Regions from separate parts of the Clostridium sp. YIM B02551 genome, predicted to be linked through region 1. Evidence: a T-box and tRNA genes for the amino acid it is inferred to sense, from the RefSeq annotation. Region 1 holds a T-box; the other holds one or more tRNA genes.
The links. A T-box is a leader RNA that pairs with one kind of tRNA and senses whether it is charged. The one in region 1 lies ahead of pheS (phenylalanine--tRNA ligase subunit alpha), so its partner is inferred to be a tRNA-Phe.
Positions count from the first base shown of each region.

Region 2: it encodes a tRNA-Phe, which carries the amino acid that the T-box ahead of pheS (phenylalanine--tRNA ligase subunit alpha) is inferred to sense. The anticodon was not compared.

Region 1 is NZ_JAKGTF010000014.1:39,544-46,551, forward strand. Features, by position in the region: gene pheT (phenylalanine--tRNA ligase subunit beta) at 1-2,344, opposite strand, end outside; gene pheS (phenylalanine--tRNA ligase subunit alpha) at 2,364-3,383, opposite strand; T-box leader at 3,559-3,816, opposite strand; gene L1S47_RS16385 (RNA methyltransferase) at 3,855-4,646, opposite strand; gene L1S47_RS16390 (TrkA family potassium uptake protein) at 4,662-5,330, opposite strand; gene L1S47_RS16395 (TrkH family potassium uptake protein) at 5,341-6,687, opposite strand; gene rplT (50S ribosomal protein L20) at 6,832-7,008, opposite strand, start outside.
Region 2 is NZ_JAKGTF010000005.1:239,413-246,420, reverse strand. Features, by position in the region: gene L1S47_RS08210 (GNAT family N-acetyltransferase) at 1-379, shown strand, start outside; gene L1S47_RS08205 (GntR family transcriptional regulator) at 608-1,324, opposite strand; tRNA gene L1S47_RS08200 (tRNA-Phe) at 1,510-1,585, shown strand; gene L1S47_RS08195 (hypothetical protein) at 1,850-2,044, shown strand; gene bcp (thioredoxin-dependent thiol peroxidase) at 2,093-2,560, opposite strand; gene L1S47_RS08185 (peptidylprolyl isomerase) at 2,743-3,489, shown strand; gene uraA (uracil permease) at 3,642-4,940, shown strand; gene L1S47_RS08175 (HAD family phosphatase) at 4,982-5,629, opposite strand; gene L1S47_RS08170 ([Fe-Fe] hydrogenase large subunit C-terminal domain-containing protein) at 5,898-7,008, opposite strand, start outside.

The DNA.
Region 1 (7,008 bases):
TTCTTAATATCTTATCATGTACCTTATTTACTTCTTTATCAGTTAAGGTTTTATTTTCATCTCTATAGGCTATAGCGTAAGCTATACTTTTCTTACCTTCTGGTATTTGTTTTCCTTTATAGATATCGAATAGTGTTACTCTTTCAACTAAGCTTCCTCCAGCTTTTACGATAGTATCTTCAATTTCTCCAACTAAAACAGCATCATCAACTAATAATGCAATATCTCTAGTAACTGCTGGGAATTTTGGAAGTGGTTTATATGCTTTTATTGTATTTGATACCTCATACAATACATCTAAATTTAATTCTGCCATATATCCTAAAGTGTCTATGCCATAGTTATCTAATAAGTCTGGATGTATCTCTCCAAAAACTCCTGCCTTTTGTTTTCCAACTAAAAGTGCTGCAGTTTTACCTGGGTGATAGCAAACATTGTCAATTTCTCTTACTAATGAAGTTCTTATAACACCTAATGCATCAAGTATGTTTTCTACTACACCCTTAAGGTCAAGGTAATCACACTCTCCATACATTCCTATTGTTAAAATATTATTTTCCTTTGGTAATGCATTTTCATTTTCATTTGGTATATAAGTTCTTCCAATTTCGAATAGTCTTACATAGCTATTGTTTCTTGAATAATTCCTTTTTAAGGACTCCATCATTGAAGGAATTGTTGTAGTTCTCATAATACTATAATCTTCGCCTAATGGATTCTTTATTTTAACAGTATTTCTTAACTCACTATCCTTAGGTAAATTTATTTCATCAAATACCTTTGGTGATACAAATGAATAGCTTATTGATTGATTAATTCCTGATGAAAGTAATGTTTCAATAACCAAATCATCAAGTCTTTCTTTTTTGTACTTTGGTTCTCTTTCAGTTGTACTAGTGCTTATAGTCATTGGAATATTGTTGTAACCATATATTCTTGCTATTTCTTCTGCTATATCTTCTTTAATATCTATGTCTATTCTAAATGTAGGGACTTTAATAATAAGTTCATCTCCATTTATACTTGTTATTAACTCTAATCTATCTAAGAAATTCTTCATATCTTCGCTAGATATTTGTGTTCCTAAGAACTTATTTACCCAACTTGAAGAAACCTTAAGTTCCTTTTCTTCTTTAATTTCCGGATATACATCTATAGTTCCATCAATAATCTCTCCACAGCCAAGTTCTTCAATTAATGAACATGCTCTATCCGCTGCTAAAAGTGCTAAATTAGGATCTATATCTTTTTCAAATCTTGAAGATGCTTCTGTTCTTAAATTTAGCTTTTTAGAATTTACTCTGATGTTGGTTCCATCAAAGTTTGCAAATTCAAATATTACTTCTGTAGTATCTTCTTTTATTTCAGAATCTAAACCACCCATAATACCTGCTAATGCTATTGTTGTTTCTCCATTTTTAATACAAAGCATAGTATCATCTAAGTTTCTTTCAAGTTCATCTAGGGTTGTGAATTTTTCTCCAGCTTTAGCTCTTTCAATAACGATATGATTTGAACTAATTTCCCTCTTATCAAAAGCGTGCATTGGTTGACCTAGTTCTAACATTACAAAATTAGTTATATCAACTATATTATTAATAGGTCTTACTCCTGCATCTAGTAGTCTTTCTTGCATCCAAGCTGGTGATGGAGCTACTTTTACATTTCTTACACCTCTTGCTAAATATCGTCTGCAAAGTGAATCATTTATAGTAACCTTAAGCTCATCATTAATATTTTTATCTTTTACTACTGAATATTTTAAGTTTGGCATATTAAATGATGTACCTAAAGTCGCAGCAGTTTCTCTTGCTATTCCGATCACGCTTAAACAATCTGGTCTATTAGATGTTATCTCAAAATCAATAACTTCCTTATTAAGGCCTAATACATCCTTAATATCTCTTCCAAGTTGAGTTTTAGGATCTAAAATCATTAGCCCATGTACTGGTTCATCTCCTGCAATACCTAATTCCTCCTCAGAACACATCATTCCATTTGAAACAACACCTCTAAGTTTACCTTTTTTGATCTTCAAATCATTAGGTAGTATTGCACCATGTAATGCTACAGGAACGATATCTCCCTCTTTCATATTATTAGCCCCTGTTACAATTTGAACTAATTCTTCTGCTGCTACATCTAGTTGACATATTACTAATTTCTCTGCATCTGGATGCGCCTCTATCTTAACTATTTTTCCAGTAACCACATTTTTAATTTCATCTCCTGAAATTATTACTTCTTCAACCTTTGAACCAGATAGTGTTAATCTATCCCCTAGCTCTTTTCCGTTAATATCTATATTTATATAATCCTTTAGCCAATAAACTGGTACTTTCATATAATTACTCCTTTCTATTCTAGAACTGATTTAAAAATCTCATATCACTTTCATATAGAAGTCTAATATCATCTATGCCATATTTAAGCATAACCATTCTATCTACTCCAAATCCAAAAGCAAATCCGCTATAAACCTCTGGATCAATTCCACAATTTCTTAAAACTTGAGGATGAACCATTCCACATCCAAGTAGCTCTATCCAGCCTGAACCTTTACAAACTCTGCATCCTTCTCCTTGACATACAAAGCATGTAGCATCCATTTCGGCTGATGGTTCTGTAAATGGGAAGTGGTGAGGTCTAAATTTAGTTTGCACCTTATCTCCAAACATCTTCTTTGCAAATAATTCTAAAGTTCCTTTTAAATCTGCAAATGTAATTCCCTTATCTATAACCAATCCTTCCATTTGGTAGAATATAGGTGAATGTGTAGCATCTACTGCATCACTTCTATATACCTTTCCTGGTGAGATCATCTTAATAGGTGGAGTTTGTTTCTCCATAACTCTTATTTGAACTGGAGATGTTTGAGTTCTTAAAACTAAAGAATCATTCACATAAAAAGTATCTTGTTCACTTCTTGCAGGGTGATTCTTTGGAATATTTAAAGCCTCAAAGTTATAATGATCTAATTCTACTTCCGGACCATCTTCTATGGTAAATCCCATAGATATAAAGATTTCCTTCATTGATTCTAGTGTTAAATCTAAAGGATGTCTTTTACCAATAGTATTTTTCTTACCAGGCATTGTTATATCAATAACTTCATTAGCAATTTTCTCATTTTTTTCTTTATCTTTAATTACTTTTGTTACTTCTTCTAATTTTGCTTCAATCTCAGCTCTTACTTCATTTGCTAACTTACCAATGAGTGGTCTTTCATCTGCTGAAAGCCCTCCCATTCCTCTTAAAATTGAAGTTAATTCTCCTTTTTTCCCAAGAAACTTTACTCTTAGATTTTCAACTTCTGATGAAATCTTTGCATTTTTTAATTCAGCTAAAGCAGCCTCTTTTATTTCAACTAACTTTTCTTTCATTAAAAATTCTCCTTTCTTTCTTAAAAGTTATATATTAGGTTTTTATGTTCAACTAATAACTTATCCATGCCTGAAATCAAACAAAAATAAATTAAGTTTCCTACAAAAAACCCTATATTAGGCTTTAATTTTAAGATTAAAACCTTATAATACAAAATAAAATCCCCGTCCCAAACAAAGGGACGGGGTATCCGTGGTACCACCCTAATTAGCATATGCTCACTCATTAAATAACGGTTTCCCGCTAATGACTACTATTTTGTGTTTCCAAACCTCTAACTAAAAATTAGTTTTCATCAAAGAAACTAAAAACTTCACCATTAGGACTCCTGAGGGAACTTCAATATAAAAACTACTAAGAAGGCTCTCAGTCTATGACCTTCTCTCCCTTAAGAAGTTTACTTATATCTACTTTCTCATTCACAGTCTTTCAATATAAATTTCATAATAAAGATTATACTCATAATTTTACTAGAATTCAATACCTTTTAGCATATTTTGTCTTATTCTTTCATAAATCATTATCGCCGCAGCAGTTGAAACATTTAATGACTCTGCTCCACCAGGCATTGGAATTTTAACTAATTTACTTGATAAACTATAAATATAATCGCTTATTCCATTTCCTTCATTCCCAACACATATTACTAAATTATTAGTTATATCCTCTTGAAAGAAATTTTTATCTGTATCTAAACTTGAAGCCAAAATATCATAACCTTGATTTTTCAACCCATTAATTACTTCAAAGTTCATATCCTCTATAATTGGTATATGAAATATCGAACCCATTGTTGATCTTAATGTTTTATCATTATATGGATCAACTGTCCCTTTTGTGATTATAACTCCTGATGCCCCAGCTGCATGAGAGGTTCTAATTATAGTACCTAAGTTACCTGGATCCTGAACCTGATCGCATAATACATAAAATCCATCTTTCTTTATTTCTGAATTTTTTACATTTACGACCCCCACTACTCCTTGAGGAGCTTCGGTATTACATAACATCTGTAGTAACTTGGAATCTAATAAAAAAACCTTTGTGTTTTTTAGTTCTTCTTTATTAAAATAAATATTAAACTTTTCTATTTCATTTTCAGCAAGAAATATAATATCTACAGAACAAGTACTTTTAAAAGCTTCTGATAAAAATCTAAAACCTTCAACTAAAAACTTACCTGTTTTCTTTCTTTCTTTCCTATTTTTTAAATTTTTAGCTTCTTTAAAAATAGAATTTTCTTTGCTTTCTATTTTAATCAAAATATAAGTACCTCACTAACTCTTTTTTATTACAAAGTCTTCTAACTTAGTTAAATCCTCAGCAGACCCTATTGCAACAAGAATGTCATTTCCATCTATTGTTTCATCTGGAGATGGTGATATATTAACATCCTCATCCTTTTTTATAGCCATAACATTAATTCCATATCTACTTCTTAAGTTTAATTCTCTTAAACTCATATTATGCCACTCTTTTGGAGCTTCAATTTCAATTATACTATAATCTGATGATAATTCTATATAATCAAGAATATTAGATGATACAAGATTATGTGCCACTCTCACGCCCATATCTTTTTCAGGTTGTATTACTCTATCTGCTCCTATTTTATATAGAACCTTAGCATGCAAGTCGCTCGCACCTTTACATATAATATATTTTACCCCTAATTCCTTAACTAATAATGTTGTCATAACACTTGCCTGAATGTTAGACCCTATAGTTATAACAGCCACATCAAAATTTCTTATTCCTAAAGTTCTCAATGCATTTTCATCTGTAGAGTCCATTTGTACTGCATGAGTTACTGAATCCGATATTTCTTGTATTAACTCTTCATCTTTATCTATTACTAACACATCATGACCCAAGCTATATAATGTTTTGGCTACTGAAGTTCCAAATCTACCTAAACCTATAACTACAAATTGTTTATTACTCATAATTTCTCTCCTATCCTATTAAAACCTTATCCTCTGGATATCTTATACCTTTACTAGTTTTGATTTTAGTTAATGCTAATGCAACTGTAAGAGGCCCAACTCTTCCTAAATACATAGTAAAGATTATTAGTAGCTTCCCTATCCATGTAAGATTTGGTGTTAATCCAAGAGTTAATCCTACAGTTCCAAATGCAGACGTCACCTCATATAATATATATTCAAAAGATGCACCTACTTCAGTAATAGATAATAACATTGTCATAATAATTACTATAGTAAGTCCAACAAAGAATACTGTAAATGCCTTATATACTAAATCTTTTGAGAATCTTTTGCCAAAGACCTCGGTATCTTCTCTACCTTTTACTACTCCTATTAATGTTAAGACTAGAATCCCTAGAGTTGTTGTTTTAATTCCGCCAGCTGTTGACCCTGGAGATCCACCTATAAACATAAGTACAATTGTCAAAAACTTCCCAGCACCTGACATTCCATCTGTTGATATGGAATTAAATCCTGCTGTTCTTGGTGATACAGATGCAAACCATGAGTTTAATAACTTTTCTGGCATGGAAAAGCCCTTCATAGTATTAGGATTATTCCATTCAAATGCCAGCATTAAAACAGTTCCACCAATTAATAATATTGCTGTTACTAGTATTACGACCTTTGAATGAGTTGTAATTTTCCTAAAGGATTTTAAATTATATATCTCTGTCCATACAGTAAATCCGAGCCCACCAATTATTATAAGAAAACTTATTGTAAGCAATATTACTGGATTGTTATGATATGCTGTGACTGAATTGAAATTTCCAATTATATCTATTCCCGCATTGCAAAATGCCGAAACTGAGTGAAATATACTATAATAAATCCCTTTCCCTACTCCAAGTTCTGGAATAAACTGAGTAGCTAAAAGTAATGCTCCAAGAAGCTGCACTGAAAATGTAAATACTAGTACATATTTCACCATTTTAACCATACCTTGAAAGCTAAAAGTATTCATTGCTTCTTGCATAAGAAGCCTTTCTTTTAATGTTATTTTTTTACCTATAATAATTGCTATTAAAGTGGCAAAGGACATAAATCCAAGTCCACCAATCTCAATTAATAACATTATAACTGTCTTACCAAAGTAATTCCAATGTGTTCCAGTATCGACTGTTACGAGACCAGTTACACACACAGAAGTTGTAGAAGTAAATAGCGCATCTATAAAATTTGTATATTCTCCATTTGCCGAAGCAATTGGAAGAGAAAGTATAATTCCGCCTATTAGTATTACTGTAAAGAAACCTAATGACAGTACCTGAACTGCGTTAAATCCAATATTTTTTGTTAATTTATACTGCATAACTATCACTCCAAAAACAACAAAATATAATAATACTTCTATTATAACCCAAATAAATGGTAATGGTAATGGTTATATTAATTGTCCAATAAAGTTTTTATCATTATATAAAACAAAAATGCGACCTAAGCCGCATTTTATATATTATCCGTTAATTTGTTTTTTTGCTATTTCAACTAAATCTGCAAATGCTTTTGGATCATTAATAGCAATTTCAGATAACATTTTTCTATTTATATCAAGTCCAGCTAACTTAATTCCATTCATGAACTTTGAGTATGAAAGTCCATTTATTCTTGTAGCTGCATTTATTCTTGCTAT
Region 2 (7,008 bases), on a different contig from region 1:
GCTTAACAGACATTTTAAAAGATATGAAGAGTATGGTTTTGGACTTTGGGCTGTTGAATTAAAAGAAACAAATGAAATGATTGGTCAATGTGGCTTGACTATGCAAGGTTGGAGAGAAAAAGAAATTTTGGAAATAGGATATTTGTTTCAAAAAGCGTATTGGCACAAAGGTTACGCAGCAGAAGCGGCAATTGCTTGCAAGGAATACGCTTTCTCAGTTCTTGATGCAAGTAGAGTTTATTCTATCATTAGGGACACAAATATAGCCTCTCAAAAAGTTGCTATTCGAAACGGTATGAATATTATTGATAAAGATACTAAGAATTTTAGGAATATAGATATGGAATTTTTTCTGTATTCTGTAGAGCGAACAAAATGAGCATAATACCAAGTAAAAAACAATTGATAATAATATGCCTTTAAATGCTATTATGAAAGTCAAATTGATAAGTTCCAATTTATCGTTGAAGTAATTCGTAATCTTCATTTAGTGAGCATTATAGGTGGACAATCCCACCTATAATTTTTATAAGTCTATATTCCAACACTATATATGGCCTTATTTTAAGATTAACTAGAATTTTATAAAAATCTATATAGTCCATTATTAAATTAAATCAATAAGCAATTTATATCCATCGGAAAGATATCTAGAAATAGTGTATTCAACTGGCGTATTTTTTGAGTAGCCTATTTTTGTTCTATCAATTAGTGCAGTAGGTTTATCTAAGCTGAATTCTTGAATATCTTTTTCTGAGGATATATATGCAGAAAGTATCTCATTACCTCCAGTTACCTCATACCCTTCAGATTCCAAGAGTTTATAAAGAGAACCTTCAAAGTCACTGTTTAAAGTAAGTGGAAGTAATGGATTTAAATATGTTTCGAAAATAGTTACGATTTTTCCATCTATTCTTCTACTTCTTTTAAGTTTTATGACTTTAGTATCAGTTGCAATATGAAATATTTCGCAAGCTTTTTGGGGAGCTAACTCATAGCTTACAGAATCAACTATACGTATTGATCTGCTATCTTGCTCCTCTAACTGTTTAAAAGAGGATTGAACTCTAGTATATGTTTTATTTGAAGTCGAAGATTGTACAATAGTACCTTTCCCACGCATTCTAATTATGTATCCTTCAGTCATTAAACGTTCCATTGCCTGCCTTACAGTAACTCTAGAAACACGAAATTTTTCAATTAATTGCATTTCACTTGGCAAGGTTTCTCCAACTTTATATACTCCAGACTCTATATCATTTCTAATAATTGCTGCTAATTGGCTCCACAAAGGCTTAGCACCGATGCTATAATCTAAAGTCATTAAATACACCACCTAATTTAAAATAGTTATTATATTATTATATTACATATAGAAAGGTAATTCTACATGAGGCAAATGTATATAAAATATACTCAACTCTATATCTTAATTTGGTATAGCAGAAGGGTAATATATTATTGACAAAGGTTGTATATGACTCTATAATAATTATGGTAAGTATTTATGGCTCGATAGCTCAGTCGGTAGAGCAGAGGACTGAAAATCCTCGTGTCGCTGGTTCGATTCCTGCTCGAGCCACCAGATAATCCTAGTACATTGTACTAGGATTATATTTTCTCTAAATTTACGGCAAAACTTTATTTATCAATTAATTAACATTAAGTATTAATGTTAAAAAGTTGGACTAGACCATGGCAGTAGCCATGGTTTTTTTACTCCTTGATTATTTTTTACAATTTTAAGCAATTTTTAATATTTGCTTAAGCAGAATGTAAGAAAATATTAATAATAGTATTATAGAATAATATACAAGAAGAAATCTTAAAATAAAGGGGTGTATTTAGGATGAAGGCTATAATTGAAAAGATGTCATTAACAGATAAAGAAAATGAATATCTTGCAAAAGGAATTGCAGTTGGTGCAGGATTAGGAGTTGTTTTAGGCATTGTTATAGATAATATAACTCTAGGGTTCTCTTTGGGTGGGGTTATAGGTGTACTAGCATCATTGGGATATTCTTTTGTTAAAAAGCATAGATAAAAAATAAAACCTGAATATCGAGATATACAGGTCTTGAAATTATAAAATTTATATAGTTCTTAAAGATTCTAAAACTTGTTTAACGTGGTCTTTAACTTTTACTTTCCTAAATTCTTTTTTTAGGATTCCAGATTCATCTATTATAAATGTGCTTCGTTCTATACCAATTGTTTTTCTTCCGTACATGTTCTTTTCTTTGAGAACATCATATAATTCGCATACCTTTTTATCTTCATCACTTAAAAGTATGAAAGGTAATCCGAACTTACTTATAAACTTGTCGTGTGAGGATAAAGTATCTTTGCTAATACCTAGAATAATAGCATTTTCATTAGATATTTCAACATAATTATCTCTAAAATCACAGGCTTCTGTTGTACAACCTGGAGTATTATCTTTTGGGTAAAAATATAATATTACTTTCTTTCCTCTATAATCACTTAATTTATGAAGTTTTTCATCTGATCCTATTAGTGAGAAATCAGGACACTCCTTATTAATTTCTATATTATTCATAAAAATACCTCCGAATCATAAATATTATAAATATTATATAATAATAATTATTTGTTGACAAGTTTTGAAACATGATAAAAACTTAAAATAGAGAGAATAATTATAAATAAGTATATTGTGCAATGATAGTAATATTATGTTATTATTATTGAGTATAATTTTAAAATTAAAGGAGATTTTTTATGGAAAATAAGGTTTTGGCAATTGTAGCAGGTAATGAGATAACAGAAAAAGATTTAAATGAAGCAATTTCTAAATATCCTGCTGATAGAAGAGGAATGTTAGCATCAGAAGAAGGGAAAAAACAATTATTAGAGCAAGTTATTTCTTTTGAGTTGATGTATAATTTCGGAAAAGAAAATTCTTTAGATAATACAAAAGAATTTGAACAAGAAGTTGAGAAGTTTAAAAAAGAACTTTTAACACAAATGGTTATTAATAAAGTGGTATCAGAAGTAACTGTAACTGATGATGATGCACTTAAATTTTATAATGAAAATAAGGAAATGTTCCTTGAACCAGATACAGTTACAGCAAAGCATATATTAGTACCATCTGAAGAAGAGTGTAATGCTATAAAAGATGAAATAGAAGCAGGAAGCATAACATTTGAAGAGGCTGCAGCTAAATACTCTACTTGTCCATCAAAAGAGCAAGGTGGAAACTTAGGATCTTTCTCAAGAGGAATGATGGTTCCAGAATTTGAGGAATCTGCATTCAATGCTGAAATTGGAAAAGTAACAGAAAGTGTTAAAACTCAATTTGGATATCATTTAATAAAAGTTGAAAGTAAAAACCCAGCCAAAGAATTAGGTTTTGAAGAAGTTAAGGATGGGGTTATTAACCAATTAATTCAACAAAATCAACAAAAGAAGTATTTTGATTTAGTTGATGAGCTATCAAAAAAATATGGTGTTGAAAGAAAGTAACTAACTTTAACTCCCTAAAGATTTTAGGGAGTTATTATTTTTGTTAATACGCTTTTTTACAGCAATAAAAAGCTTGAAAAATTAATAAAATAATGCTATAGTTATAAAAGCTTTAATTTAGTCCAGCGAGACTAAGAAGGGGGAATTTACAAATGAATGAAAATCAATTAGAAAAATCTATAGTGGACGTTAATGAAATGCCACCACTAAAAAAAGCAATTCCATTAAGTATCCAACATCTTTTTGCAATGTTTGGATCATCTGTATTAGTTCCAATTCTTTTCAAAATAGATCCCGCAACAGTATTATTTTTCAACGGTATAGGTACTTTACTTTATGCATTTTTGACAAAGAAACGTATACCAGCCTACTTAGGATCAAGTTTTGCATTCCTTTCACCAGTATTCATGTTAACAAGCCAAGGATATTCTTTTCAAACAGTACAAGGCGGTTTTGTGATAGCTGGACTAGTATTCGCACTAGTTGCGTTAATAGTAAAATTTGTTGGTATAGGAGTAATAAATAAATTATTTCCACCAGCAGCAATGGGTGCAATAGTTACAATTATCGGATTAGAACTTGCTCCAACAGCTGCAGACATGGCAGGATTTGCTGTAGGTGGATCAAATAATCCAACTGCATCAAATACTACCTGGATTATAGTTTCTATGGTTACCTTAGCAACAGTAATACTATGTAATATAATACTTAAAGGATTTTTAAAAGTTATACCTATACTTATAGGAGTAGTAGTTGGATATATTACAGCTTATGCAATGGGATTAGTGGACTTTGCTACAGTAAGTAGTTCAAGCTTTTTAGCATTACCAAATATAAAGGTGGCAACTTTTGATTTACATGCAATATTAACTATTCTTCCAGCAGCGTTTGTTGTTATAGCAGAGCATATAGGCCATCTTGCTGTAACGAGTAGTATCGTAGAAAAAGATTTAGCAAAAGATCCAGGACTACATAGATCACTATTAGGCGATGGACTTTCAACTATGATATCTGGTATGTTTGGTTCAGTACCAACTACAACTTATGCAGAAAATATTGGAGTAATGGCTTTAACAAAAGTATATAGCGTATATGTAATTTGTGGAGCAGCACTAATTTCATTAGTACTAGGATTTTCAGGTAAGCTTTCTGCACTAATAATTAGTATTCCAACTCCAGTAATAGGTGGAATAAGCTTATTATTATTTGGAACAATAGCAGCATCAGGTTTAAGAACATTCATCGAAAAGAAAGTTGATTATTCAAAATCAAGAAACTTAATATTAACTTCTGTAATATTTATAGTAGGGTTGAGTGGAATTAAGATAAATGTTTATGGACTAGAATATAAAGGAATGGTACTAGCAACAATAGTAGCAATAGCATTAAATTTACTATTCATTCTATTCGATGCAATAGGAATAATGAACGAAAAACCAGATGAGGTTTAATATTATAAATAAAAGCTTGGACTAAGTCCAAGCTTTTTTGTTTATATAGCCATATCATTAAAACTATTTATATATTTATCAGCTTTTTGTATTAGCTGAGGTTTTTGGTGCTCTGAGTATTTATCATAAACTGCTACAACCTTCATTCCAGCAGATTTTGCACCTTCAACTGCAGCAAGTATATCTTCGAATACAATGCAGTTTTCAGGGGAAACACCTAACCTTTTTGCAGCAAGAAGGTAGATATCTGGATAACTTTTAGGTTTGTCAACTTCGTTTGTTGTTGTAATAGAGTCGATGTAATTACTAATGCTATTGCTTTCTAAAGCCACATCCAGTAAAGGTGAAGAGTTAGAGGTTGCAATTGCAATCTTAATACCTTTTTCTTTTAAAGAAGAAAGAAATTCTATTGCGCCTGGTTTTAATGGAGCATTATTTTTATAATTTTCATAAGCTAGAGAATTTATTTCCTCCATTATTTCTTCAACAGACTCAGAAAGATTAAAGGTTTTTCTAAAATATTCAGCAGTTTGTTGAAAGCTTAGATGATTAATTTCATCCTCTAAGTTTTCAGGCTTAACAATCCCTTTGTTTTCTAAATAGCTCTTATCAAGCTCGTCCCAAATCCACATCGAATCAATAAGTGTTCCGTCTAAATCAAATATTGCAGCTTGTACATCTTTGAACAAAATTTTCACCTCAAATATTATTAGTATTATTATAAATTTAAAATAATGTTAGATTATTTATAGGGTTTTAAGTTCAACTATTAACTTATTCATGCCTGAAAATGTCTAGAAGCCGAAATTTTCAAACAAGCATAAGTTAAGTTTCCTATCAAAAGCCCTATGACCTAATGGTATATTAAAATCTTAAAGTACGCAATTAGTAAAACATACTTATATAAGAAAATAAGAGAGGTATGACCTCTCTTAAAATGAAAAATATAACATTAAGTTAGCTAAATGTTCTTTCGAAAATCTCAATTTTATGTTCGTCTCTAAAATCATCTAGTTTCTCAATACCAATTTTCTTGAAAACTTCATCTAAAACTGGGCTATGTGTAGCTATTTTAACTGGTGAATCATAAGCAAAATCATCAACGGCTGTTTTTCCTTCATCCCTAGAAACTATTGCTTTAGGACCACCAACGCAACCACCAATACATCCCATACCTTCAATAAAATTAACATCACCTAATTCACCAGCTTGGGCCTTGGCTAGTATTTCTTTGCAATCCTTAACTCCGTGAGCTTGAGCTGTCTTTAATAATTTATGTTTCTCAGGAAATAACTCTTCTATAGCTTCAGATACTGCGATGGAAACACCACCTGTTCTAGCATAAAGTCTTCCGCCTCTAGAAGCGTATTCTACTGAAGGTATTCCAGTAAGCTCTCCTGGATTAATCTCAAGAACATCAAAAATATCTCGTACTTCTTGGAACGTTAAAACATAATCAACTGAACCCTTAATATCAGGATCATTTCTTTCAGCTTTCTTAGCGATACAAGGGCCTATGAAGACTACTTTTGCATCAGGGTTTAATGTTTTTAATACTCTCCCCGCAGCAATCATAGGTGAAACAGAAGGTGAAACATCTTTAACTAAATCATGATATACTCTTTTTAGCATTCCAACCCACATAGGACAGCAACAAGATGTAATCATAAGGTCACCTTTCTTATGAACATGTTTATCAAATTCTACAGCTTCTTTTATTGTTAACATATCTGCAGCAAAAGCTACTTCAATCATATCTGTAAATCCAGCTTTCATAAAGGCTGCTCTTAGTTGATCCAGAGATACATTTGGCCCCCATTGCCCTGAAATAGCCGGAGCCACAGCAGCTATAACCTTTTCATTATTCTTTAAAAGTTCTAATATAGGCATAAATTCAATTCTATCTAGTAATTTACCGCTATCACAGGCTTCAACGCACATTCCGCAGTCGACACAAAGAGATTGATCTATGTATGTACCGCCAGTTAAAGGATCTTCTAAGATAGCATCGAAAGCGCAAACTCTTTGGCAGTTTGTTTTTTCACCAGATTCCTTTCGACAGCTGGCA